2 linked regions of the Jeotgalibacillus aurantiacus genome follow. The protein of the gene in region 1 interacts with the protein of each later gene in a pairwise test. Links are inferred from orthologs where the notes say so. Each region holds a gene or a part of one and is shown on either strand. Other genes may lie near its edges.

Region 1 (14,889 bases):
TGATAGCCAGCTTCCACAAGCGTTTCAAAGCCTGCTTTTACAAGGGATGTTAACCCGCCGCATAATACTGCCTGCTCACCGAACAGGTCCGTTTCCGTTTCTTCCTTGAAGGTTGTTTTCAAGACACCTGCGCGCGCACTTCCGATTCCTTTCGCGTAAGCAAGAGCTGTCTCTTCGGCGTGACCTGATCGATCCTGGTAAACAGCATATAGTGCAGGTACGCCAGCTCCTGATTCAAAAGTTCTGCGTACAAGGTGTCCCGGACCTTTTGGCGCTACAAGGAAAACGTCTACGTCCTCAGGTGGAACGATCTGATTAAAGTGAACATTAAATCCGTGTGCAAAAACGAGAGATTTTCCTGGACGCAAGCCCGGTTTGATTTCTTCTTCATAAACAGCGGTCTGACGCTCGTCCGGAAGCAGGACCATAATGATATCCGCTTCTTCAGCTGCATCACGGACCGACTTTACTTCAAGTCCATCCTGCTCTGCCTGCTCCCATGATTTTCCCTTACGTACGCCAACTACAACGTCATGTCCTGTATCTTTCAGGTTCTGGGCGTGTGCATGACCCTGTGAACCGTACCCGATGATGGCTACTTTCTTACCTTCTAAAGATCCGTTGATATCCTGATTGTAATAAACTTTTACCATAATAAATTCCTCCTAAGTATGTGGGTTTATAAAATAGATAATTGCTGTGACGGTGTTTTCTGGTTTTCCCTGACAAAAGCTGTTGCTCCCGTCCTTGTCAGTTCTTTAATTCCATATGGTCTTACTAAATCAATAAAGGCTTCAACCTTTTCCGGATCACCTGTTACCTGTACCGTTATGACATTCTTACTCATATCAATAACGGTTGCCCGGAAAGGTTCAATAATACTGGTGATTTCACTCCGGACTGCCGGAGGTGAAAGCACCTTAATCAGTGCCAGCTCTCTTGTGACAATTGCTTTGTCCGTAATGTCATTTACCTTTAACACATCAATTTGCTTCTGAAGCTGCTTTAACAGCTGTTCAAGTTTCCTTTGATCTTCTACATGAACGACAAATGTCATTTTCGAGATGCCCGGTTGCTCTGTATGTCCGACTGTGATACTTTCGATGTTGAACTGCCTTTTCATCAGCAGCCCTGTGACGCGGTTTAGCACGCCACTCTGATTGATCACGGTAGTCGTGATAACTCGCTTCATTCTTTCACCCCTAACATTTCGTGAAGCCCTTTGCCTGGTGCAACCATCGGGTAAACATTTTCAATCTGTTTAACCCGGCAATCGATCAATACCGGCTTATTGGACTTTAATGCTTTTTCAAATACCTGATCAGCTTCTTCAACCGTGCTCACTTTATAGCCCTCGATATCATAAGCTTCAGCAAGTTTTACAAAGTCAGGCTGGGAAGGCATCAGTGATTCAGAATATCTTTCTTCATAAAAGGTTTGCTGCCATTGACGAACCATTCCCAGACACTGATTATTTAAAATGATGACTTTGACAGGAATCTGACTTTCCTGCAGCAGCGACAGCTCCTGCAGCGTCATCTGAAATCCTCCGTCACCTGTAATCGCAACAACCGTTTCTTTCGGTTTTGCCAGCTGTGCCCCGATCGCTGCCGGGAAACCAAATCCCATGGTTCCAAGCCCTCCTGAGGTTACCCAGTGATCCGGGTTGTTAAATTTATAATATTGAGCTGCCCACATCTGATGCTGTCCAACATCTGTTGTGACGATGGCATTTCCGCCGGTATGCTTGTGGATCATTTCAATCGCCTGCTGAGGAAGGATTCCTTCTTCAGACTGCTTGTAGAATAGAGGAAACTCCTCTGTCAGCTTATTCAGGTGATTGGTCCATTCACTGAATCCATCTGTTACAACACCGAGATTTAAAAGGGACTGAAGCGCCTCTTTTGCATCTGCCACAATCGGGATATCCGTTGGAACGTTTTTTCCGATTTCAGCTGGATCAATATCGATATGAACGATGTGTGCATTCGGTGCAAAGTGATCAAGATTTCCTGTTAACCGGTCGTCAAATCTTGCACCGAAGTTGATAAGTAAATCGCATTCACAAATGGCCATGTTGGCTGCATAGGTTCCATGCATACCTGCCATTCCAAGAAACTGAGGGTGATCCCCTTTGATGGTTCCTAATCCTAACAGTGTGTTTGTAATTGGAATTTTTGACTGTTCAACAAATTTCACTAAATCTTCAGACGCTTTGGCGTGCAGCACACCTGCTCCAGCCAGAATCAAAGGCTTTTTCGCTTTCTGGATCGCCTGTGCCACCTTTTGAATCTGCAGAAAGTTTGGCGATGTTGTCGGCTGATAACCCGGGAGATCCACTTCAGTCTGCTTTACTTCTGACAGCGTGAAAATTTCATTTGAAACATTTTTAGGAATATCGACTAGAACAGGTCCAGGTCTGCCGGTAGAAGCGATATGAAATGCCTCATGAATGATTCTTGGAAGATCGTTTACATCCTTGACCTGATAGTTATGCTTCGTGATTGGCTGTGTAATGCCTACAATGTCCGCCTCCTGAAAGGCGTCTGTACCGATGACTGCACTGGCTACCTGACCGGTAAATACAACAAGCGGCAGGGAATCCATCATGGCATCAGCAATGCCTGTTACCAGGTTCGTTGCACCAGGGCCTGATGTTGCAATTACAACCCCCGTCTTACCGGAGACTCTTGCGTACCCTTCAGCCGCGTGAATGGCCCCCTGTTCGTGTCTGGCCAGAATGTGAGGAATCGGATTCTTGTATAGAGCATCATAGATAGGAAGTACAGCTCCACCCGGATAACCGAAGATCATTTCCACCCCTTCATTTTGAAGGGATTGTATAAATACATCTGCACCCTGTGCCGCTGACTTTTCCACATCTCCACCAAGTGCTTTCATCTGATCATGCTTTTCGTTTACCTGCACGCTCATCGATTAGCGCCTCCTTCAATCACGTTTCATCTGTTTTATTTTTATAATCAAAATAAAAAAAGTCCTTCAAGCCCATACAAATAGATCATGGATCCTTTGTATAGGGATGAAAGACTTTTCATGGTACCACCCTACTTCGCAGCTGTTGCTGCCTCCTGAACAGATAAACTGTTCACTGATAACGAACACTTTCATGTCCGTGAGCACCTACTGAAAATTTCAGTGCCCCACTCCGAGGGGATGTCATACTCAGCTAGTAATACCGGGTTCCACCATCCTCGGCTCTCTGTAAATACCGCTTACTGAATACTTTAACCTCATCAATGATTTAACGTATGATTGCTTTAACTCACAAAAGTTGATAGATAAATGAATTACCCTGCATGTAATGTTGAATTATATACCTTGACTCCGTCTTCTATCACAAGTTCACGGAATTCTTTTAAAAGATCTTTTGTCACTTTACCCGGTTCGCCTTCACCAATCTGGCGCCCATCCACTTTAACCACTGCAATCACTTCTGCAGCTGTTCCAGTAAGGAAAACTTCATCTGCCACATACACATCGTGTCTTGTGAAAACAGCTTCCTCCATTTGATAACCTTTTTTCTTAGCCAGTTCAATGATTGCGTTTCTTGTAATACCTTCCAGCGCCCCAACATATCCTGGCGGCGTGAGAATCTTATTACCTCTAACAATGAATATATTATCGGCAGAACCTTCAGCTACATATCCCTGGTCATTCAGCATAAGGGCTTCAGGAACACCAGCGAGACCTGCTTCGATTTTAACGAGAATGTTGTTCAAATAATTCAGTGATTTCACTTTAGGACTTAATACATCAGAACGGTTTCTTCTGCTCGCAACCGTTACAATTTCAATTCCAGTTTCATAAAGCTTCTTCGGAAATAGTGCTAAGGATTCTGCAATGACAATGACGCTCGGTCTCTTACAAGTAAAAGGATCAAGCCCAAGATTGCCAACGCCCCGTGAAACAACTAATCGAATATAACCGTTTGTCAGGTTGTTCTTTCTGAGTGTTTCAATGACAATTTGTTTCATTTCCTCTTTCGTATAAGGGATTTCAAGCAAAATTGACTTTGCTGAATCATATAACCGGACAAGATGCTCTTCGAGTCGAAAGACATTTCCATCATAGGAACGAATCCCTTCGAACACCCCATCGCCATATAGGAATCCGTGGTCATAAACGGAAATTTTCGCATTTTCTTTTGTGACGTATTCGCCGTCAAGAAAGATTAATTGTTCACTCACCTTATTCACTCCTTCCATCAACATAATATCGAGTATCAGTGCTTGATATGCTTGAATTGTTGACAATCATAACGCGGATATACAAGTCCGTCAACAGGCTAATTTATAATTTTTAGACAAATTAGAATATTTAATTAAATTGTATGCGTTTTCATGATTGATATAGAGGGATTTTGAATTTTTTAAAATTTTTTTATTTAACGCGCCTATGTGAGGTGTGAGAGGGGAGGTTTTATAAAACCGGACCGGGGGCATCCTTCGCTTTCCGCGGCCGCGCGGTGAACCAGCTAACGCTTCGCGTTACGCTGTTTCACCTGTCGCTCCTCTGCCGAGGGAGTCTACGGATGCCCCCGGTCCTCTAGATTTTTTAAAAAATCTGATAACAATTCTAACGGGAAATTGACATGAGGCATCTCTCCCGCAGACGGGCGATTAGTCGAATGGATGGAATGATGAGATAATGCGGTTTTGCGGGGGAGTGATTGAATTATTCTTTAGTTAGAAAGAATACATTTTTGAAACGATGGAATGATTTAAAGAGTCTACTGCGGCAGAATGAGCTGAAACACATGACTGAAATAAAAAAAGAAGGATCGACGCGTGTCGATCCTTCTTACATATCATACGTTACCTTTAGCCTGTTCACGTCGCAGTCTGATCTTGTAAATGATCAGAATGAGAGCTGCAATGATCAGTCCTTCTGTAACCGGCAGGAAAATGGCCAGGAACGTCAGAACGGTACAGCCTGTGATCAGGAAAAGGTAGATTAAAGCATTTTTAAGCAATGGCAGCTTTTTCGCAAAGCCAAGCTTATAAACTAAAATTGATAGAAGCACGATCGTGATGTATAGATACCACATACCTACATCAGGATTTGTATCTACACGGTACAGTGCCGGGAAAAACGAGAGACGATCTTCCACATTGACCATGGAGACTTTCAACTCCTCTTAATTAGTTACCCATTTCAGCGTATTTCTTTTTCTTTTGAGAACGTTCACGCTCGTTTTTGTCCAGGATCTTTTTACGGATACGGATGGACTCAGGCGTGATTTCACAAAGCTCATCATCGTTCAGATACTCAAGTGATTCTTCAAGCGTCATCAGTCTTGGCTTTTTAAGGGTCGTTGTCTGCTCTTTGTTGGCAGAACGGATATTGTTGGCTGCTTTGATTTTCGTAACGTTTACAGTCAGGTCATTGTCACGCGTGTGCTGTCCGACAACCATTCCTTCATATACTTCTGTACCTGGTTCGATAAATATCGTACCGCGGTCTTCTACACCAAGGATGGCATACTGTGACGCCTGCCCTTTATCCATAGAAACAAGTACACCTTCTCTTCGTCCACCTACACGGCCCTGTTGCATCGGCTGGTAGCTGTCGAATGAATGGTTGATGATTCCATAACCACGTGTAAGCGTCATGAATTCAGTCGTATAACCAATCAGGCCACGTGCAGGGATCATAAATACAAGACGCACCTGTCCGTTACCGTTATTAATCATATCAAGCATTTCACCTTTACGCTCACCCATTGATTCAATAATTGAGCCTGTGTATTCTTCAGGAACATCAATTTGAACGCGTTCAACCGGCTCAGAGCGCACACCGTCGATTTCACGGACAATAACCTCAGGCTTCGATACTTGGAGCTCATATCCTTCACGACGCATATTTTCGATCAGAATAGACAGGTGAAGCTCACCACGTCCTGATACAACCCATGCATCCGGTGAATCAGTCGGGTCTACACGAAGGCTGACATCTGTCTCAAGCTGCGCTAAAAGACGCTCTTCAATTTTACGGGCAGTAACAAATTTCCCTTCACGGCCTGCAAATGGGCTGTTGTTAACAGAGAAAGTCATCTGAAGAGTTGGCTCATCGATACGAAGAACCGGCAGTGCATCCTGGTGATCAACCGGACATACCGTTTCACCGACGTTGATATCTTCCATTCCGGAAACTGCAATTAGATCTCCCGCTTTTGCAGACTGAACTTCAACACGTTTCAGCCCCATAAAGCCAAAGATTTTTGTCACACGGAAATTTTTGAATGATCCATCAAGCTTCATCAGCGAAACCTGCTGACCTACTTCGATTGTTCCGCGGAATACACGTCCGATTCCGATACGTCCTACATAGTCATTATAATCTAAAAGAGCAATCTGGAATTGAAGCGGCTCTTCGCTGTTGTCTACTGGAGCAGGGATGTTTTCAACGATCGAGTCATACAGACATTCCATCGTTTCATCCTGTTGTTCCGGATCAAGACTTGCTGTTCCATTAATAGCCGATGCGTAAACAACCGGGAATTCAAGCTGGTCTTCGTTAGCATCAAGCTCGATAAACAGCTCAAGAACCTCATCAATTACTTCAGCTGGACGTGCAGCGTCACGGTCAATTTTGTTTACGACAACGATTGGTGTCAAGTTCTGTTCAAGGGCTTTCTTCAATACGAAACGTGTCTGAGGCATACAGCCTTCGTATGCATCCACAACAAGCAGAACGCCATCAACCATTTTCATGATCCGTTCTACTTCTCCTCCGAAGTCTGCGTGTCCCGGTGTATCAAGAATATTGATGCGGGTATCTTTATATTGAATCGCAGTATTTTTTGCTAAAATGGTGATACCGCGTTCTCTTTCAAGGTCATTCGAATCCATTGCACGTTCTTCTACATGCTCATTTGAACGAAAGATACCTGATTGTTTTAAAAGCTGGTCTACTAAAGTTGTTTTTCCGTGGTCAACGTGAGCAATGATTGCAATGTTTCGAAGGTCTTGCCTGATATTAGTCATTATTTCACTCCTGTTTTAACGTTCTAATCTATTCTAACTGTACTATTGTATCACAATAGGTGGAAATAAAGAAATGGATTATGTAAAATATACGTATATGAGGAGGATGACGATGAAAAACGGTAACGGAATTTTTCTTTTTTTAGCGATTCTTGCTGTCGTTGCAATGTCTGCGATCGGGATCGCGATTGCTGAGCGCAGCGTTACGGGCATTTTAATTTCTCTGGTTGTATTTATCATGATATTCGGACTTGGATTTAAAACAAAAAAGAAAATGCGGGAGCAGAGTGCTGAATAACCGCAAAAAAAGAGACTGAACCAGTGGATGGTTCAGTCTTCTTTTATTGTTTTATGATTAAAATATTTACTCAGATATTCAGTATAAATTTCATCATGAAGGGTCGCATTACCGGCAAACACCGGAGAGCTGTCGATCAGATTCAGTGGGTGGTTTGACAGATCCGTCATCTTGCCCCCAACTTCCTCGATGATGACTTTTCCTCCCGCTACGTCCCAAGGCGCAAGACGCATGGTCATATATCCATCAATACCACCCGTCGCAATATATGCAAGCTCTAGGGCCGCTGAACCATAAGACCTTGTTCCACGTGCTTTTCTGACCAGCGGAGTAAACGCTTCGAACGGAATTCTTTCATGAGGAGCTACCCATGTAGCATTCAATGCCAGAATTGATTCCTCAAGCTTCACCTCTTTTAACGGTGAGAGCTTCCTGTCATTTAAATAAGCTCCTTCTCCCTTTGAAGCCCAATATAATTCATCATGAACCACATCATAAATATATCCGAGAACGCCTTCCCCTTCCTCGTACACGCCAATTGATATCGCAAAATTCCGCTGCTGATGAACAAAATTCATTGTTCCGTCGATTGGATCAATAATCCACACGGTACCATCAAGTGATGTAACCTGATCTCCAAAGCCCTCTTCACCGAGAATTTTATGATCTGGATACTTACCCTGTATTTCTTTTACAAAAAAGCGTTCGATTTGTTTGTCCATATTCGTTACAAGATCGTTTGCATTACTTTTTGTTTCTATATTAAGAACGTCATCAAACGATTTAATAATGGTCTGACCGGCTTTTTTAATTAATTCCTTTGCAAAACGGTCCATTTCATTCCGGGTCTGATTCATAAAGGGGTACCTCCTGCCAATGATATCTTGCCTATACAGTAGCTGAATGACTGTCTCAAGGCAAGGAAAACGGCTAAATTCAGCAAGGCTAAGACGAACGCTTTTGTAAAAGCGTTCGTCTTAGCCTTGCTGAACAATAACATCCTTTAAGTTTTTCATGCGATAAAACCATTGAGATCGAGGAGTTCGCGACGGATGGAAAAGAGTTTATCTTTTGCCCGGTCCATAGCTGCTCTGTCCTCATTTTCCATTGCTTCAAAAAGCACAGCCAGTTCGTAATCCAGTTCCATGCGAAGCACAGCCAGTCTTTCCTGTTTGTAGTCTCTTTTTCTTGTTACCTGGATGACCTGTTTCATGCCCATGCACTCCTCTCTCTTTTTGATCTTCTTTACAGCATCTTATTCAGTACACTTCAGTTTATTCACGGTGAATGCCTGTGCTAGAATAAATTTAATCTTTGCCTGACAGGCTGGTCCGTTAATTTTATTATAGCCATAATTCAGACAACTCAAACTGCCAGTTTGTTTTTGGAGCATATAACGGAGGTTTTTTCATGAAAACTGCATTCACAGAAAAAGAATTTGATGTCTTTCTTACTCCCGGTCTTGATGAAAGAATGGAGTTAATAAGAGAACGTATTCAGCCTGTATTCAGATCACTCGGAGAAGAGCTGGTGCCATACCTGGAGCGGGAATTGGACGAAGAGCTTTATCTTCATATTGCTAAACATGCCAGACGGTCTGTCAATCCGCCAAAGGATACGTGGATGGCCGTCTCACCTAATAAACGGGGCTACAAAAAATTACCGCACTTCCAGGTTGGATTATGGGATGACCATCTGTTTATCTGGGTTGCATTTATTTATGAGCTTCCTGAAAAACAGAATATCGCGAGGGAAATGATTGAATCATTTGACCAGGTCGTAAAGATTTTACCTGAGGATGGATGGATTTCAGTAGATCACACGAAAAAAGAGGCGAAAAAAATAAGCGAAATGAATGAAGGAGATTTTCTTCACGTGCTTGAACGGTTTGAAAACATTAAAAAAGCTGAGTTTCTTGCCGGGAGAAGAATTAACAAAGAGTCTGACATTGTGTCAGATCCTGATCAGCTCATTCCACTCATTAAAGAAACATTTAAAGAGCTGATTCCTTTGTACAAGCTTGCGCTGACTGCCCAGCAGAAATAAATAAAACGGCCGGTTACCCGGGACTCACATAAGTGAACCCATGTAACCGGCCGCTTTTTATTTCATCGAAAAGTTTTGTCCCGCTTCCGTTTCACGGGCTTTTTTTTGAGCCCGGTAAATTGAGTAACCGCTCATTTCGCTAAATTCCCTGTCTATGGTTTTTTCTTCTGACTTTGAGGGAACAATCTCTTTAAACCGTCTGTAAAGGGTCATAAAGTCATCACGGTTGACCGATTTCTCGTAAGCTCTTTCCACTGCTCCATAAAACTTAACAGCGTCAACGATCTCCTCTGTCGACCAATCCATTGAAATAGGGTATTGATATTCCATTTTTCACGCTTCCTTTCAAAAACACCCGCAGAGATTTATTTTCATTTACTGCAGGAAATGCTATAATTCTTCTGTTGTCTATAAGGTAACAATACCCTTAATGAGGTGAATATTCAATTGTCTAGCACACCTTCATCACTATTAAATGTACTTCGTGAAGACCGTACACTGACACAGTATGATACGCCGCTCTTTACAGGACTGAAAAAGCATAGTGAACGAAATCCAGTACAATTTCATATTCCAGGCCATAAAAAAGGTGCAGGCATGGATTCGGAGTTCAGAGAATTTGCTGGAGATAATATATTATCAATTGATTTAATTAATATTGCACCACTTGATGATCTGCATCAGCCAAAGGCGATGATTAAAGACGCACAGGACCTTGCTGCCAAAGCATTCGGTGCTGACCATACATTCTTTTCTGTTCAGGGAACATCAGGCGCAATTATGACGATGGTCATGAGCGTATGTGGTCCCGGCGAAAAAATCATTGTTCCACGAAATGTTCATAAATCGGTGATGTCCGCGATTGTTTTTTGCGGTGCGATCCCGGTGTTTGTTCATCCGGAAGTAGATAAAGAACTTGGTATCTCTCACGGTATTACACCTGAGTCCGTTTCACACGCACTCGAACAGCACCCTGATGCAAAGGGTGTACTGGTGATTAACCCGACTTATTTCGGGATCGCAGCGGACCTGCGTGAAATCGTGAAAATAGCACATGCAAACCACGTTCCGGTTCTCGTTGATGAAGCACACGGTGTCCATATTCATTTCCATGATGAACTTCCTGTTTCAGCCATGCAGGCGGGAGCAGATATGGCTGCAACAAGCGTTCATAAACTTGGCGGGTCCATGACACAAAGTTCTGTTTTGAATGTAAAGGAAGGGCTTGTTTCTTCTAAAAGAGTTCAAACGATCTTAAGCATGCTGACAACCACTTCCACCTCCTATCCCCTTCTTGCTTCTCTGGATACAGCGAGAAGACAGCTGGCTACGGAAGGAAAAGAGCTGATTGATCAGACAATCAGACTTGCTGAGTCTATTAGAGAAAGATTATCCGGCATCGAACAGATCCGCTGCATCGGGAAAGAAATTCTCGGTACACCCGCAACGTTCGATTACGATCCGACAAAGATCATTATTTCTATTAAAGAGCTTGGTATCACAGGCTATCAGGCAGAGCTCTGGCTGCGAAAGAATTTTAATCTCGAAGTTGAGCTTTCTGACCTGTATAACATTTTATGTATCGTGACGCCTGGAGATACGGAGCATGAAGCGTCTATTCTGATCGAAGCCATGCATGCACTGTCGATTGAATACAGACACGGTAAAGACTTTGATATCCCTGAAGTGATGCTTCCCGATATTCCACTGCTGGCACTCAGTCCACGTGATGCTTTTTATTCTGAAACAGAGCTCTTACCTATAGAAGAGACTGCCGGCAGAATATGTGCTGAATTTATTATGGTCTATCCTCCAGGAATCCCGATTTTTATTCCGGGTGAAATTATTACGGAGGAAAACCTGAATTATATCCATGAAAATATAGCAGCAGGACTTCCTGTACAGGGTCCTGAAGATGAAACACTTAAAAAACTGCGCGTCATTAAAGAACATCGCGCTATTAAATAGAAAACAAAAAGAGACTGACATTTTTTCATCAGTCTCTTTTTCCCCTTTTTATTCATGACGGACACTTAATTGCGTCGCTAAGCCGTTTCACTTACTCCCATCCCCATATGTTTGTAAGCGCTTCCCTGCTATTTTAACCCAAATACCTGAAAGATACAACAGCTTTTTTAGCGGTCAATCCCTTTAATTAACACAGGGTCCACAATGTCATATCCTTTTCCGCGAAGTCCATCCACGATACCGGGTAACGCTTCATTCGTCCATTCCCGATCATGCATCAGCAGGTTCGCTCCGTTTGTCAGAAATTCTGTATTGACCATGATATCCTGTAAAGCGGCTGCATGTTGATAATCCGCTTCCCAATCATATCCGTAAGTCCAATTCATCAGCACCATACCTTCTTGTGCAGCCAATTGTTCACTGAAGTCAGTATTGGCACCAAACGGAGCCCTGAAAAAGACAGGACGTTCCCCAATAATTTCTTCAACGCGATCACTTAATGATACGATCTCTTCACGCTGTTCCTCTTCTGTAAGATCTCTCAGATTCGGGTGGGAATATGTATGATTACCGATCGGGAAACCAAGTTCATGAATTTCCTTCAGCATCGCTTCCTCTTCCGGCGTATCAAGAAAATGCCCATTTACAAAAAAGATAGCAGGTGCGTCTTTCTCTTTTAACGTATGAGCCATTTCAACTGCATACTGATCAGGTGCATCATCAATCGTTAAAAGAACGACGTTGGATGGCGCATCACTTAAAGGTTCTACAGTCCAGATCGCTGGATTGATCTCATATTGAGGTTCAGTCATTTCCGGTTCTTCCTGTAAAGCTTCTGTTTCTTCAGGAGCTTGTTCTGTCTGCTCCGTTTGTTCCCCGGCAGATTCGACGTCTTCTGTCTGCACTGTTTCGAGTGCTTCTTCGGATGTGTTTGTTTCTTCTGTTGTGCTTGCTTCTTCTGAACTGCAGGCTGCTGTGAGCAGAACTGCCGTTACGGCTGCAGGGACTAAATATTTCAACTGTAACCTCACCTTTCCAATATGTATAACCCAAGTGTAGCATAGATTTTACTTTCATTTCCGGTGGAATTTAATTCAGTCTAAAAAGTCGGGCTGTGCCTATCCTACGCTTTCCGTGGCCGGGCGGTGAACCCCTTGTGCTCCGCACAATGGTTTCACCTGACCCTTTCCGCCACAGGAGTCTTCGGATAGGCCCAGCCCTTGTTGTTATTAATATACTTCCTTGTTGAATTATCGAACTAGATGACGGGAAGTTTGTACGTCCCCGCCCGTCGGAGCTAGACAAAGGAAAGCGAAGGGGACGACCGAACCGGTTATTCTTCGGACACTTATAATTACGCATTATCTTCATTGAAGAGATATTAAAAACGGGACAACCCGTGTAAGGGTTGTCCCGCTGGTGTTACATTATTTTACGATGTGGATTGGTGTTCCAAGGGCTACTTCTGCAGCTTCCATTGAAATTTCACCTAATGTCGGGTGAGCGTGGATTGTCATTGCAACGTCTTCAGCTGTCATGCCAGCTTCGATTGCAAGACCAAGCTCTGCGATAATATCAGAAGCACCGTCACCGGCAATTTGAGCACCGATGATCAGGCCGTCTTCCTTGCGTGTCACAAGCTTAACGAAACCTTCAGTCTGGTTAAGTGCAAGTGCACGTCCGTTTGCAGCGAATGGGAATTTTGAAGCTACTACTTCAATGCCTTCTTCTTTCGCCTGAGCTTCGTTGTATCCGACTGTTGCCAGTTCAGGATCCGTGAAGCATACTGCAGGGATTGCAAGGTAGTCAACTTCAGACTTCTCGCCGCCGATTACCTCAGCTGCCACTTTACCTTCGTAAGAAGCTTTGTGAGCAAGAGGTGGTCCGTCTACGATATCTCCGATTGCGAAGATATTGTCAACGCTTGTACGGCACTGCTTGTCAGTTTTGATTACGCCACGGTCAGACATTTCAATACCAAGCTGATCAAGACCGATTTCATCTGTGTTTGGACGGCGTCCTACTGTTACAAGAACGTATTCAGCGTCTACAGATACTTCTTCACCTTTCGCTTCGTACTTAACCGTTACGCCGCTGTCTGTTTCTTCAACGCCTTTAGCCATTGCTTTTGTAATGACATTAACGCCTTTTTTCTTAAGTCCTTTTTTAACAATCGTTGTCATCTGCTTTTCGAATCCGCCAAGGATATCGTCAGCACCTTCAAGAATTGTTACTTCAGTACCCATGTTTGCATAGGCTGAACCAAGCTCAGTTCCAATGTATCCTCCACCGATGACAACAAGGCTCTTAGGAATATCCTTAAGCGCAAGTGCACCTGTAGAATCAAGAACGCGGTCTGAGAACTTGAAAGATGGGATTTCGATTGGACGCGATCCTGTTGCAATGATCGCATTTTTGAATTTGTACGTCTGAGCAGAGCTGTCATCCATTACGCGAACTGTTTCGTTATCAACGAAGTAAGCTTCGCCGCGTACGATTTCAACTTTGTTTCCTTTAAGAAGTCCTTCAACTCCACCAGTAAGCTTTTTCACTACACCGGCTTTCCATTCCTGAGCCTTCTCAAAGTTAATTTTAACGTTCTCAGCAACGATACCCATATCGTCTGAATGCTGAGCCTGCTCATAACGGTGACCGATTGTGATCAGCGCTTTTGATGGGATACAGCCGACATTTAAGCAAACACCGCCAAGGTTTTCTTTCTCGACGATTGTCACTTTTTGTCCAAGCTGAGCTGCACGGATTGCAGCTACATATCCTCCGGGACCTGATCCAATGACGAGAGTATCTGTTTCAATAGGGAAATCTCCAACTACCATGGTTTTACGCCTCCATTAGTAAAAGTTCTGGATCGTTCAATAAACGTTTGATGTGGTTCAACGCATTTTGAGCCGTTGCACCATCAATCATACGGTGATCGAAGCTCAATGATAATGCTAACACAGGAGCGGCTACAATTTCACCATTTTTTACAACAGGTTTTTCCGCAATTCGACCAATTCCGAGGATTGCAACCTCAGGATGGTTGATAACCGGTGTAAACCACTGGCCTCCGGCAGATCCGATATTTGTGATTGTGCATGATGCACCTTTCATTTCATCACCGGACAATTTACCGTCACGCGCTTTACCAGCGAGCTGGTTGATTTCATCAGAAATACCAAATACAGATTTGCGATCAGCATTTTTAACAACTGGTACAACAAGACCTTTTTCAGTGTCTGCAGCGATACCGATGTTGTAGTAGTGCTTCTGAATGATTTCCTGTGCTTCATCATCAAGTGATGTGTTCAGTACAGGGTACTCACGCAATGCAGAAACAAGTGCTTTTACCACGTATGGAAGGAATGTCAGCTTGATGTCTTTTTCAAGCGCGATTTCCTTGAACTTCTTACGATGTGCAACAAGCTTCTCAACATCTACTTCATCCATAAGTGTTACGTGAGGGGCAGTGTGCTTAGAGTTAACCATTGCCTTAGCAATTGCTTTTCTCATTCCGCTCATCTTCTCACGTGTTTCAGGGAAGTCACCTTCAGGTACAGAAGGAGTTGA
Region 2 (11,473 bases), on another replicon or contig:
GTGATGGTGGGCGGTTCTGATGGTGTCACACTCGATAATGTGCTCGATCTGATGGCAAGAGTTCGCAGATATACAGTTCCTTGTGTGCTGGAGGTTTCAACGCTGGAGTCGATTACACCGGGATATGATTTATATTTTATTCCGACCGTTCTGAACACGCAGGATCCGAAGTGGATTACAGGGCTGCACCATGAGGCGATTAAGGAGCATGGTGACCTGATGAACTGGGAAGAACTTTTAGCTGAAGGATATGTGATTTTGAACCCGGATTGCAAAGCGGCACGCCTGACAAACGCAGAGGTACCGAAAAGTGACGATGATGTCATTGCCTATGCACGCATGGCCGAGCGCTTGTTTTCGCTTCCGGTTTTTTATATGGAATACAGCGGGATGTATGGTGATCCAAAGCTTGTTGAAAAGGTGAGCCGTGAGCTTGAATCTGCCGTGTTATTTTACGGCGGTGGGATCCGTTCGGTAAAAGAGGCAGAGGAAATGGCTGAACATGCTGATGTCATTGTCGTTGGTAACATTATTTATGAGAATCTGAATGAGGCACTGAAAACAGTTTTAAAATAAATGCCGCAAACAGACAAGTTACGATATAATAAGAACAAATGTTCGAGGTGGTGCGATTATGCAATTTTTAACTGACCGGCTTTTAAAGGGAATGAACCCTGAGCAGGCAAGAGCGATTAAGGCAACGGAGGGTCCGCTTTTAATTATGGCAGGTGCCGGATCCGGGAAGACTAGAGTACTGACACACAGGATTGCGTATTTGATGATTGAAAAAGGGGTTGCTCCTTACAATATTCTGGCGATCACTTTTACCAACAAAGCCGCCCGTGAAATGAAAAACCGTGTCGGCAGCATTCTTGGAGGTGCTTCTGAGGATGTCTGGATTTCCACTTTTCACTCCATGTGTGTGAGGATTTTACGAAGAGACATTGACCGAATCGGTTATAACCGCAATTTCACAATTCTCGATTCCACGGATCAGCAATCTGTTATTAAGGCAATCCTGAAGGATAAAAACCTGGATCCGAAAAAATTTGATCCAAGAGGCATTCTGGCTGCGATCAGTTCGGCAAAAAATGAACTCACGACGCCTGAACAGTTTGCCAAGGATGCAGGAAGCTATTATGACCAGACGATCAGCGAGGTGTTCACTGAATATCAGCGGCGTCTGAGAAAAAATTCTGCGCTTGATTTTGACGATCTGATTATGCAGACAATTCATTTATTTGAGCGTGTTCCTGAAGTGCTTGAGAACTATCAGCGGAAATTCCAGTACATTCACGTGGACGAGTATCAGGATACGAACCGCGCGCAGTATTTGCTTGTAAAGCTTTTAGCGTCACGCTTTAAAAATCTTTGTGTCGTAGGGGATTCCGACCAGTCGATCTACCGCTGGCGCGGGGCGGATATTACGAATATCCTTTCATTTGAAAAGGACTATCCGAATGCGACCGTTATTCTTCTTGAGCAGAATTACCGCTCAACTGAAAACATCCTCGATGCGGCAAACGCCGTCATAAAGAACAACCCGAACCGGAAGCCGAAAAATCTGTGGACGGATAAAAAGGGTGGTCAGAAAATCACCTATTACCGTTCCGACAGCGAGCAGGGGGAAGGTCAGTTTGTAGCCGGGAAAATCAATGAGCTCGTACGCTCCGGCGTCCGTAAGCCGTCTGACTTTGCCATTCTGTACCGTACGAACGCCCAGTCCCGTGTGATGGAGGAAGTACTCATGAAATCCAACATTGAGTACACGATCGTCGGCGGCACGAAGTTCTATGACAGAAAAGAAATCAAGGATCTGCTAGCCTACCTTCGTTTAATCGCGAATCCGGACGACGATATCAGTCTGACGCGTGTGATTAACGTACCGAAAAGAGGTGTCGGTTCAACGTCTGTTGATAAAATCGCGAACTATGCGCGTGATAACGATATGTCTATGATTGAGGCGCTTGGTCTCGCTGACTTCGTTGGTCTGAGCGGAAAGGCAGCGAAGGCTGTGCTTGAATTCAGGGAACTGATTCAGAATATGACGCAAATGCAGGAGTATTTGTCTGTCACTGAGCTTGTTGAGGATATTTTAGAGAAGTCAGGTTACCGTGACGCGCTGCAGGCTGAAAAAACAATTGAAGCACAAAGCCGTCTTGAGAACATTGATGAGTTTTTATCTGTTACAAAAGCGTTTGAGGAAGCCAATGATGATAAGAGTCTGATTGCGTTTCTGACGGACCTTGCACTCGTAGCGGACATCGACCAGCTCGACAAAGATGACGCACCACTCGATGCTGTCACGTTAATGACGCTTCACTCAGCCAAGGGACTTGAGTTTCCGGTTGTCTTTTTAATGGGACTTGAGGAAGGGGTTTTCCCTCACAGCCGTTCACTGATGGAGGAAGTGGAGATGGAGGAAGAGCGCCGTCTCGCCTACGTTGGGATTACGCGGGCTGAAGAAGAATTATTTATCACAAATGCCCAGATGAGAACATTGTTTGGACGCACGAATATGAACCCTGTGTCACGCTTCATTGCGGAGATCCCGTCTGAACTTCTTGAGGAACCGATGAAAAAGGAAGCCAACCCTTTTGGTCTCGGAGGATCACCGCGTCCAACCGCACAGCCGCGTAAAGCACCTGTGCGCCGTCCGGTTCAGCGGACAACAGGTGGCAGTGATATCGGCTGGAGCGTCGGAGATAAAGCGCAGCATGGTAAATGGGGAACAGGCACCGTCGTCAGTGTTAAAGGGGAAGGTGACTCCATGGAGCTTGATATTGCATTTCCAAGCCCAACCGGCATTAAACGTCTGCTGGCCAAGTTTGCACCGGTTACGAAGGTAAGCGGCTAATGAAAAGCGCCCGTTTATAACGGGTGTTTTTATTGAAAGCCGGATCATCCTGTCAATACAATGTAAACCATCCAATGAAATGAGAGGAATGACACTATGGACCCATCCATTCAAAAACGCGTTCAGGAACTTCATGACAAGCTGAATCAGTACAATTATGAATATCATGTCCTGGATCAGCCGTCGGTTCCTGATTCCGAGTACGATCAGCTTTTAAACGAGCTGAAGGAGATTGAACAGCAATATCCTGAACTGATCACAGAGGACTCCCCGACCCAGCGTGTTGGCGGAGCCGTACTGGAGCAGTTCTCAAAGGTTGAACACCGCACGCCAATGCTCAGTCTTGGAAATGCATTTAACGAAGCGGACCTGCGGGACTTTGACCGTAAAGTCAGACAGGCTGTAGGTGACAATATTGCTTACAGCTGTGAGTTGAAAATTGATGGTCTTGCGGTTTCACTCCGCTATGAAAATGGTGTGTTTATGCAGGGTGCGACAAGGGGAGACGGATCGGTTGGTGAGGATATTACAGCCAATCTGAAGACAATCAGGTCGATCCCTCTGCGCCTGAAGAATCCGTTATCCATTGAAGTGCGGGGAGAAGCCTTCATGCCGAAATCCTCATTTGTTAAATTGAATGAGGAAAAAGAAAAGCGTGAAGAAGCTGCCTTTGCCAATCCGCGTAATGCAGCAGCAGGCTCACTGCGTCAATTGGATCCGAGAATTGCCGCATCACGTAACCTGGATATTTTCCTTTACGGTATTGGTGATCCGGGTGAAACGGGGATCAATTCGCAAAGTGAAGGCATGCAGTTATTAAATGAAAATGGCCTGAAGACGAATCCTGAACGCAAAACGTGCGGGACGATTGAAGAGGTTATTGACTATGTCAACAGCTGGGTGGAAAAGCGTGCTGAACTGCAGTATGACATTGATGGCATTGTCATCAAGGTAGATTCTCTTTCTCAGCAGGAGGAGCTTGGTTTCACTGCAAAAAGTCCACGCTGGGCGATCGCCTACAAATTCCCGGCAGAAGAAGTCATCACGATTCTTCATGATATTGAGCTGAGTATTGGACGGACCGGTGTACTAACACCGACTGCCATTTTAGAGCCGGTGCGTGTAGCAGGAACAACGGTGCAAAGAGCATCACTTCATAACGAGGACCTGATCCGTGAAAAGGATATCCGTCTCGGTGATCATGTCATTGTGAAAAAAGCAGGCGATATCATTCCTGAGGTAGTCAGTGTGATCACGGATCGCAGAACAGGGGATGAAAAGGAATTTACGATGCCGACACATTGTCCTGCCTGTGACAGCGAGCTTGAGCGGCTGGAAGGGGAAGTAGCACTCCGCTGCCTCAACCCGAAATGTCCGGCACAAATTCAGGAGGGTCTGACTCATTTTGTATCCCGCAATGCTATGAACATAGATGGACTAGGGGAAAAGGTCATTGCCCAGCTATTTAAGGAAAATCTGATTGAAGATGTAGCAGACCTCTATCGTTTAACGAAGGAGCAGCTCATTCAACTAGAACGAATGGGTGAGAAATCTGTTGAGAATCTCCTGACTGCCATTGAGGCATCCAAGAAAAACTCTATGGAGAAGCTGCTGTTTGGACTCGGGATCCGCCATGTAGGAGCCAAAGCAGCCAAAACGATTTCAGAGCATTTCCGCTCTATTGACAAGCTGCGTGAAGCAACTGTGGACGATTTGTTACAAATCGATGAAATCGGAAACAAAATGGCTGATGCAATCGTCACATATTTTGAGAACGAAGAAGTACAGGAATTAATCGAAGAACTCCGTGAAAATGGTGTGAATCTTACTTATACAGGTCCTAAAAAAGAGCGGATGGAATCTGTTGAGTCTGCTTTCACAGGAAAAACGATAGTATTAACTGGGAAGTTAGCTCAATTGACACGTGATGAAGCGAAAGAGAAAATAGAACTGTTAGGTGGAAAAGTGACCGGTAGTGTTAGTAAAAAGACAGATCTTCTTGTTGCAGGAGAAGATGCCGGCTCTAAATTGACGAAAGCACAGGATTTAAATATTACGATCTGGGATGAGCAGCAGCTCATTGACGAAATAACCAAACAAGAGGTGTAGCATTTCATGAAAAAGTGGATAGCCGCAGTAACGGGTGCTTCCTTGCTGCTGGGAGGGTGTATGCCATCTTTTCAGCAGGAAGATGAGGTTATCCAGGAGAACGCGCCGGAAGAATCGGAAGAACAGACTGTCATCATTCCAAACTTCCAGATATCTGACGAATATTACCGGACCTTATTGCCATACGAACCATCCCCTTCACGCGGAATGGTCGTGAATAATCTGCAGACGAATTACGATATTGCAGAATTTGAAAGTGGACTGATGCGTGTTGCGCAGCAGAACTTTGATCCTGAAACGCACTTTTTCCAGGCAGGACAGTTCCTGGACAGTGATACGATAACAAGCTGGTTGAACCGTGAGTTTACCGATGCGCAGCTTCAGGAGTATGACATGGAGCCTGAAGAGAATGTAGGGTTGAACCCGGTTGATGCCGGTGGAGAAAACCGTGAGCAGCGGGCGAAGGAAAGTCCGATTTATTTAGCTCATATTCTTGAACATAACTACTTTGTGAAATCTGAAGAGGATGAATCGAAGGTAAGGCTCGGTGGTGTTGTGCTTGGGCTCGCGATGAATTCTGTTTACTACTATCAGAACGATAATGATCCATTCGGCCCAACATTTGAGGAGCCGATTCCTGATGCTGAGATTGAAGAGCAGGGAAGACAAATGGCGCAGGAAGTACTTCAGCGCCTTCGTCAAATGGCCGCAGATGATCCGGAAAAAGCAGCGCTGGCGGATGTTCCGGTCACCATTGCATTATTTAAGCAGGAGCCGAGAACGACTGTTATTCCTGGTAACTTCATTGGTTACGCGTCAGCGGACGGGGGAAGTAATGAGCTTGGTGATTGGAATGAGATGAATGAGAATTATGTATTATTCCCTTCAGCTGAAGCACAAGAGAATTACAGAGATGATGAAACTGCATTCCTGAATTTCAAACAGGATGTGGAAACGTACTTCCCTAATTTCAATAGTGTGATTGGAACAGGATTATACCGGGGAGATCAGCTGGAGAATCTGAAAATTGACATTCCAATTCAGTTTTATGGGAAATCAGAGATTATCGGATTTACCCAGTATGTAGCCGGACGTCTTGTTGATTTGTTCCCTGAGTATTTTGATATTGAGGTGAGCATTACGTCAATTAATGGTCCTGAGGCACTGATTATTAAGGAACCGAATGACACAGAGCCGTTTGTTCATATTTATGAGCAGTGATGTTTAAGTAGCTCTACAAATCCGGGCCGGTCTCATCCTTCGCTTTCCGTTGTCTAGCTCCGACGGGCAGGGACTAGCAAACTTCCCGTCCTCTCGTTCGATAAGTCAACATCAGCTCACTACGTTCGCTGTGTTTCCTTTATCTTCGTCGAGGCCAGTCCAGTTTGTACGTCCCTAAACGCCCGCCTCCGCTTTTCTAAGGCCGCGCGGTGAGCCAGCTAGTGCTTCGCACATCGGTTTCACCTGACTCTTTCCGCCGTAGGAGTCTACGGATGCCGCCGGACCTTTGTGAAGTATTCTGATCCAATGATTTTTGCGTGAAGGAACAATATTAAAAGACTGTTACTTGAGATCATCAAGTGCCCCTGCGGTTGCAGGGGTTTTTTGATGAGGCTTGTTAAATAAAGGAGATGAGTTGTTTTAAAATGAGGATATTAATGGCCTTGTGATTTCTGTTGTTAGCATAGTCACTTCTGTTGCTAGGAAGTCACTTTATGTCGCTAGGCTGTTGAAGATGACATGATATGTTGATAGCAGGAGAATTTCTGTTGATAGACACTTGAAATCTGTCGATAGACCGATTTGTTTTGTTAATAGGGTAACAATTTCTGTTGATGGCTTTCATAAGAGCATCTAAGATCCTAAAAGCATGCTCCTCCAAAACTAATGGTGTTTCGTTTTAATATCAAAAAGGCTGAGACAGCATCGCTGTCTCAGCCTTTTTAAGTGTTACAGCTTCCAAATATCCTCAGCATACTGCTTGATCGTCCGATCGCTTGAGAAGAAGCCGGAGCGGGCGATGTTGTGAATGCTTGAGGTTAGCCATTCTTTTCGCTTTTGATAGGCAGCGGTGATATCCTGCTGAGCGGTGACGTACGCATCAAAATCCTTTAAGAGGAAGTATTGATCATTTTCCATCAGCAGTGAGTCTGAGATCATATCAAAATCATAGTAGGAATCAGGGAAGAATCCTGATGTCAGCTGGTCAATGACTTTTTTGATGCGCGGATCCCCGTGATAGTAGTCATAGGAGTGATAACCGCCGTGCTTTTCGTAGCGCATGACTTCCTGAGCAGTCAGTCCGAAGATAAAGATATGTTCAGGACCTGTCAGTTCGCCAATTTCGACGTTGGCACCATCAAGCGTACCGAGTGTGAGGGCGCCATTCATCATGAATTTCATATTACCGGTTCCTGATGCTTCTTTACTTGCTGTTGAAATCTGTTCGCTGATATTTGTTGCGGGAATGATTTTTTCAGCGAGTGATACACGGTAGTTTTCAAGGAAGACCACAGTCAGGTAATCCTTTGAAAGCGGGTCGTTGTTCACCAGGTTCGCAACGGAATGAATCAGCTTGATGACCTTCTTGGCGTATTCATACCCAGGTGCTGCCTTTGCTCCGAATATAAACGTTTGCGGATAAGGCTTGAAGGAGGAATCCTCTTTCATCCGGTTATACAGGTGCATCACATGCAGAATGTTCAAAAGCTGTCGCTTGTAGGCGTGCAGACGTTTGATCTGCACATCAAAGATTGAATCAGGGTTTACGGTAATGCCATTGCGATCTTTGATAATGTCAGCGAGTGCCACTTTTTTATCGTATTTAATCTGATCAATTTTTTTCTGGAACGACGCATCCTCTGCAAACGGGATAAGGGCATCGAGCTTTTGTGTATCCTTGATCCAATCCGTTCCGATTGCGTCATTGATGGCAGAAGTCAGCTCAGGGTTCGCCTGAAGCAGCCATCTGCGGTGCGTAATACCATTTGTTTTGTTATTGAAACGGTGAGGATAAAACTCATGGAAGTTTTTCATCTCACGCATTTTCAGGATTTCGGTATGAAGTCTGGCTACGCCATTGACACTGTGACTTCCTACAATCGACAGGTGCGCCATTTTTACGAAGCCGTGTGCGATCACAGCCATTGACTCGATACGGTCCCAGTCACCCGGATAGGCTTCCCACAGCTCTTCACAAAAGCGGCGGTTGATTTCTTCGATGATCTGATAAATTCTCGGGAAGAGAGGACGGAAAAGGTCAACGGACCATTTCTCAAGTGCTTCTGACAAAATTGTGTGGTTAGTGTATGAGATCGTTTCCGTCACGATACTCCACGCTTCTTCCCAGCGCATCCCTTCGTCATCCATCAAAATCCGCATCAGCTCAGGTATGGCAAGAGCAGGATGAGTATCGTTAATGTGAATCGCAATGTGTTCATGCAGTTCGTACAGGTCGCAATGATTTTCCTTGTAATCACGCAGAATACTGGCAAGGCTTGCCCGGACGAGAAAATACTGCTGTTTCAGACGCAGTATTTTTCCTTCATCAGACATGTCATTTGGATAAAGGAATTCAGAAACCTGCTCCGTATCCCGTTTATATTGCATAAAGTCCTTATGTGACGGGAAATTCTTTGAGGGCTCTGCTCCCCAAAGACGTAATGTATTAACCCGGTCCGTATCATATCCGATCACGGGCATATCGAACGGAACAGCCAGAATGGTCTCGGCATTTTCGTGCTTAAAGATCATCCGGCCTTTTTCCTCTGTCCATGAAACGCTGCCCCAGTAAGGAACTTCTACTGCAAGGTCAGGCTTTCGGACTTCCCAGACGTTACCGTTACGTAACCATTGTTCAGGAAGTTCTACCTGATATCCGTCAATAATTTTTTGTTCAAACAGACCATGCTTATACCGGATCCCGTGACCATGACCGGCCATGGAAAGAGAAGCCATAGAATCTAAAAAGCAGGCGGCCAGACGTCCAAGACCGCCGTTACCCAGTCCTGCATCTGCCTCTGCTTCCTCAAGGTCACTCAGGCTGATATCAAGGTCTGCGAGGCCTTCTTCCACAATTTCTTTTACACCCAGGTTAACGAGTGAGCTCACCAGCAGTCTGCCAAGAAGAAACTCAATGGATAAATAGTACACCTCTTTATGGTCCCCTTTGCGGGTATGTTCATTAGAGGCGATCCAGTTGGTACTGACGTATTCCCGTACCATCATGCCAAGCGTCTGGTATTGGTGCTGCTTGGTTGATTGTTCAAATGACAGGCCGGATGATTGCTCCAGCCGCTGCAAGAAGGCGGTTTTGAACGCATTTTTATCACGGAACATTTGTGTTAGTTCCTCCCTTGAAGTCGCTGATATAGCGTCTGATATTCGCCTGCTGAACGTGCCCAGCTGTAATCACCGGACATGGCATTTTCCTGCAGCTTCGGCCAGACGTTCTGATCTTTATAGTAGGAGAGCGCCCGTTTAATCGTGTGCTTCATATCATGTGCATTGTAATTTGTAAATGTGAATCCGTTACCGGTCTCATCTGCTTCATTCCAAGAGTGAACGGTATCATTCAATCCACCCGTTTCGCGGACAATCGGAATGGTTCCATACTGCAGGGAAATGAGCTGACTCAGTCCACACGGTTCAAACAGCGACGGCATCAGGAAGTAATCGGCACCGGCATAAATCCGGTGGGCAAGTGCTTCTGAAAAACCGATATAAACCCCTGTTTTTTCAGGAAAAGCTGTTGCCAAATAATGAAAGTATCCTTCAAATTCAGGATCACCGCTGCCCAAAACTACAAGCTGGAACGCCTCTTCATTAATCAGTTCATGCATGACACGTTTGACGAGAGACAAGCCTTTTTGTTCAGTCAGTCTTGTGACCATGGCGATCACAGGAACAGAATCTGTAACAGGTAAATTAAATTCCTTTTGGAGTGCTTTTTTATTTTCTTTCTTATCAGCCACAGTTTTCAGGGAATAAGGTTTTGTAATATAAGAGTCAAGCTCCGGGTGATAGCTTTCTGTATCAATCCCGTTTAATATCCCTGAAAGCTTAAAGGACTGATCACGTAAAAGTCCGTCCAGCTTTTCACCGAAGAAATGGGTCTGGATTTCGTCTTTATAAGTCGGGCTCACGGTTGTAAGTGCATTAGAACTTAGGATTGCCCCCTTCATAAAACTTACCGCGCCGTTAAACTCAAGTTCACCGGAATGGAAATAGTGATCCTCAAGGTTTAACAGGTCGCCAAGAATACTTTGAGGGAAGAGACCCTGAAATTGCAGGTTATGAATCGTGAAAACGGTTTTCATGGATTTATAAAATGAGTCCTGCTTATATTTCCGGTCAAGCAGAAAAGGTACTATCCCTGTGTGCCAGTCGTGACAATGAATCACATCCGGCTTAAATGGGATAACAGGGAGTGAATCAAGAACTGCACGGCTGAAGAAGGCAAATCGTTCGGCGTCATCATAATGACCATATAGAGAATCCCTTTTGAAGTAGTATTCATTATCGATCAGATAATATGTAATACCTCCATGTTCGAGTGTCTCAATTCCGCAATATTGATTGCGCCAGCCGACCTGGACGGTAATTGACTTGATCTTTTTCGCTTTTGACAGCAGCTCATCTGAGATCAGAGAATACTTTGGGAGCATAACCCGGACATCAGTACCCAGTTTTTTTAATTCTTTAGGAAGGGCCCCGGCAACATCACCGAGGCCTCCTGATTTTACAAATGGCGCACATTCTGATACGGCAAAGAGGACTTTCATTGAGCCACCGCCGCTTCACGGATGCTTCCTTTTCGCAGAACGAGTGGTTTTTCGGCAGTTCCTCTAAGTGTCGTTCCGTCCAGCACCTTCACGTCTTTATCCAAAATCACATATTCAAGCGTACAGCCTTTTCCAATCTGGCTTTTTTGCATCACAATACAATTTTTCACGACAGAGTCTTTTCCGATTTTCACTGCACGTGAGACAATGCTGCTCTCAATTGTCCCTTCAATGCTTGCCCCATTGGCGATCATGGAGTCGGATACGTGTGCATTGGACGCATATTTTGTTGGCGGCTCATCCTTTACCTTCGTGTAGATCGGGCGGTCTGACGAGAATAACTGGCTCCATGCAGCATGTCCGAGGAGATCCATCGAATGTTTAAAATAGGCAGGAATTGAATCAATAATCGCAGTGTAGCTCTTATGTTCATACGACCCGATGTTAAAGCTGTGCAGAGGCTGTTTCACGACATCTGACACGCTGATAAATTGAGAGTTCCGTCGATTTTCAATCAAATCTACTAAAAGAGATTTACTTAATACATACATTTCAAGAGATTCACCGTTATGCTGAATTTCTGTAATATCATAATCATGAATCAAATGTTCAGCCAGCGCTTCTTCAAAATCCACATTGGTAATTACGTAGCTGTTTGCAATGACCACATAATCCTGGTGGCTGCGCTTGAAAAATTCAATGTGCTGCTCCAGGCGGGCAAATG

Evidence for each region.
Region 2: the proteins of lpdA (region 1) and pcrA interact in binary tests that used the Escherichia coli proteins (3 or more experiments, as listed by UniProt). The link is inferred for Jeotgalibacillus aurantiacus from one-to-one orthologs.

What each region holds. Positions count from the first base shown.
Region 1 is NZ_JACNMS010000002.1:654,012-668,900, forward strand. Bases 11,952-14,889 are described here. They hold lpdA (dihydrolipoyl dehydrogenase), read right to left. Parts: upstream 14,157-14,889; coding sequence 12,747-14,156; downstream 11,952-12,746. Other genes in these bases: H7968_RS08130 (polysaccharide deacetylase family protein), read right to left, coding at 11,952-12,338; H7968_RS08140 (dihydrolipoamide acetyltransferase family protein), read right to left, coding at 14,161-14,889. Outside these bases: ilvC (ketol-acid reductoisomerase), read right to left, coding at 1-653; ilvN (acetolactate synthase small subunit), read right to left, coding at 680-1,192; ilvB (acetolactate synthase large subunit), read right to left, coding at 1,189-2,901; ilvE (branched-chain-amino-acid transaminase), read right to left, coding at 3,309-4,208; H7968_RS08090 (YlaH-like family protein), read right to left, coding at 4,829-5,140; translational GTPase TypA, read right to left, coding at 5,163-7,007; H7968_RS08100 (YlaF family protein), read left to right, coding at 7,081-7,305; H7968_RS08105 (inositol monophosphatase family protein), read right to left, coding at 7,338-8,162; H7968_RS08110 (hypothetical protein), read right to left, coding at 8,318-8,518; H7968_RS08115 (YktB family protein), read left to right, coding at 8,716-9,351; H7968_RS08120 (UPF0223 family protein), read right to left, coding at 9,409-9,681; H7968_RS08125 (aminotransferase class I/II-fold pyridoxal phosphate-dependent enzyme), read left to right, coding at 9,850-11,319; more of H7968_RS08130, read right to left, coding at 11,487-11,951. UniProt on the Escherichia coli protein: Lipoamide dehydrogenase is a component of the glycine cleavage system as well as of the alpha-ketoacid dehydrogenase complexes.
Region 2 is NZ_JACNMS010000005.1:21,866-33,338, forward strand. What follows is about bases 306-3,245. They hold pcrA (DNA helicase PcrA), read left to right. Parts: upstream 306-634; coding sequence 635-2,857; downstream 2,858-3,245. Other genes in these bases: H7968_RS14650 (heptaprenylglyceryl phosphate synthase), read left to right, coding at 306-576; ligA (NAD-dependent DNA ligase LigA), read left to right, coding at 2,954-3,245. Also shown: more of H7968_RS14650, read left to right, coding at 1-305; more of ligA, read left to right, coding at 3,246-4,966; H7968_RS14665 (CamS family sex pheromone protein), read left to right, coding at 4,973-6,187; H7968_RS14670 (glycogen/starch/alpha-glucan phosphorylase), read right to left, coding at 6,917-9,304; glycogen synthase GlgA, read right to left, coding at 9,310-10,749; H7968_RS14680 (GlgC family sugar phosphate nucleotidyltransferase), read right to left, coding at 10,746-11,473. UniProt on the Escherichia coli protein: A helicase with DNA-dependent ATPase activity. Unwinds DNA duplexes with 3'-5' polarity. Translocates on single-stranded DNA with 3'-5' polarity. Initiates unwinding more efficiently from a nicked substrate than double-stranded DNA.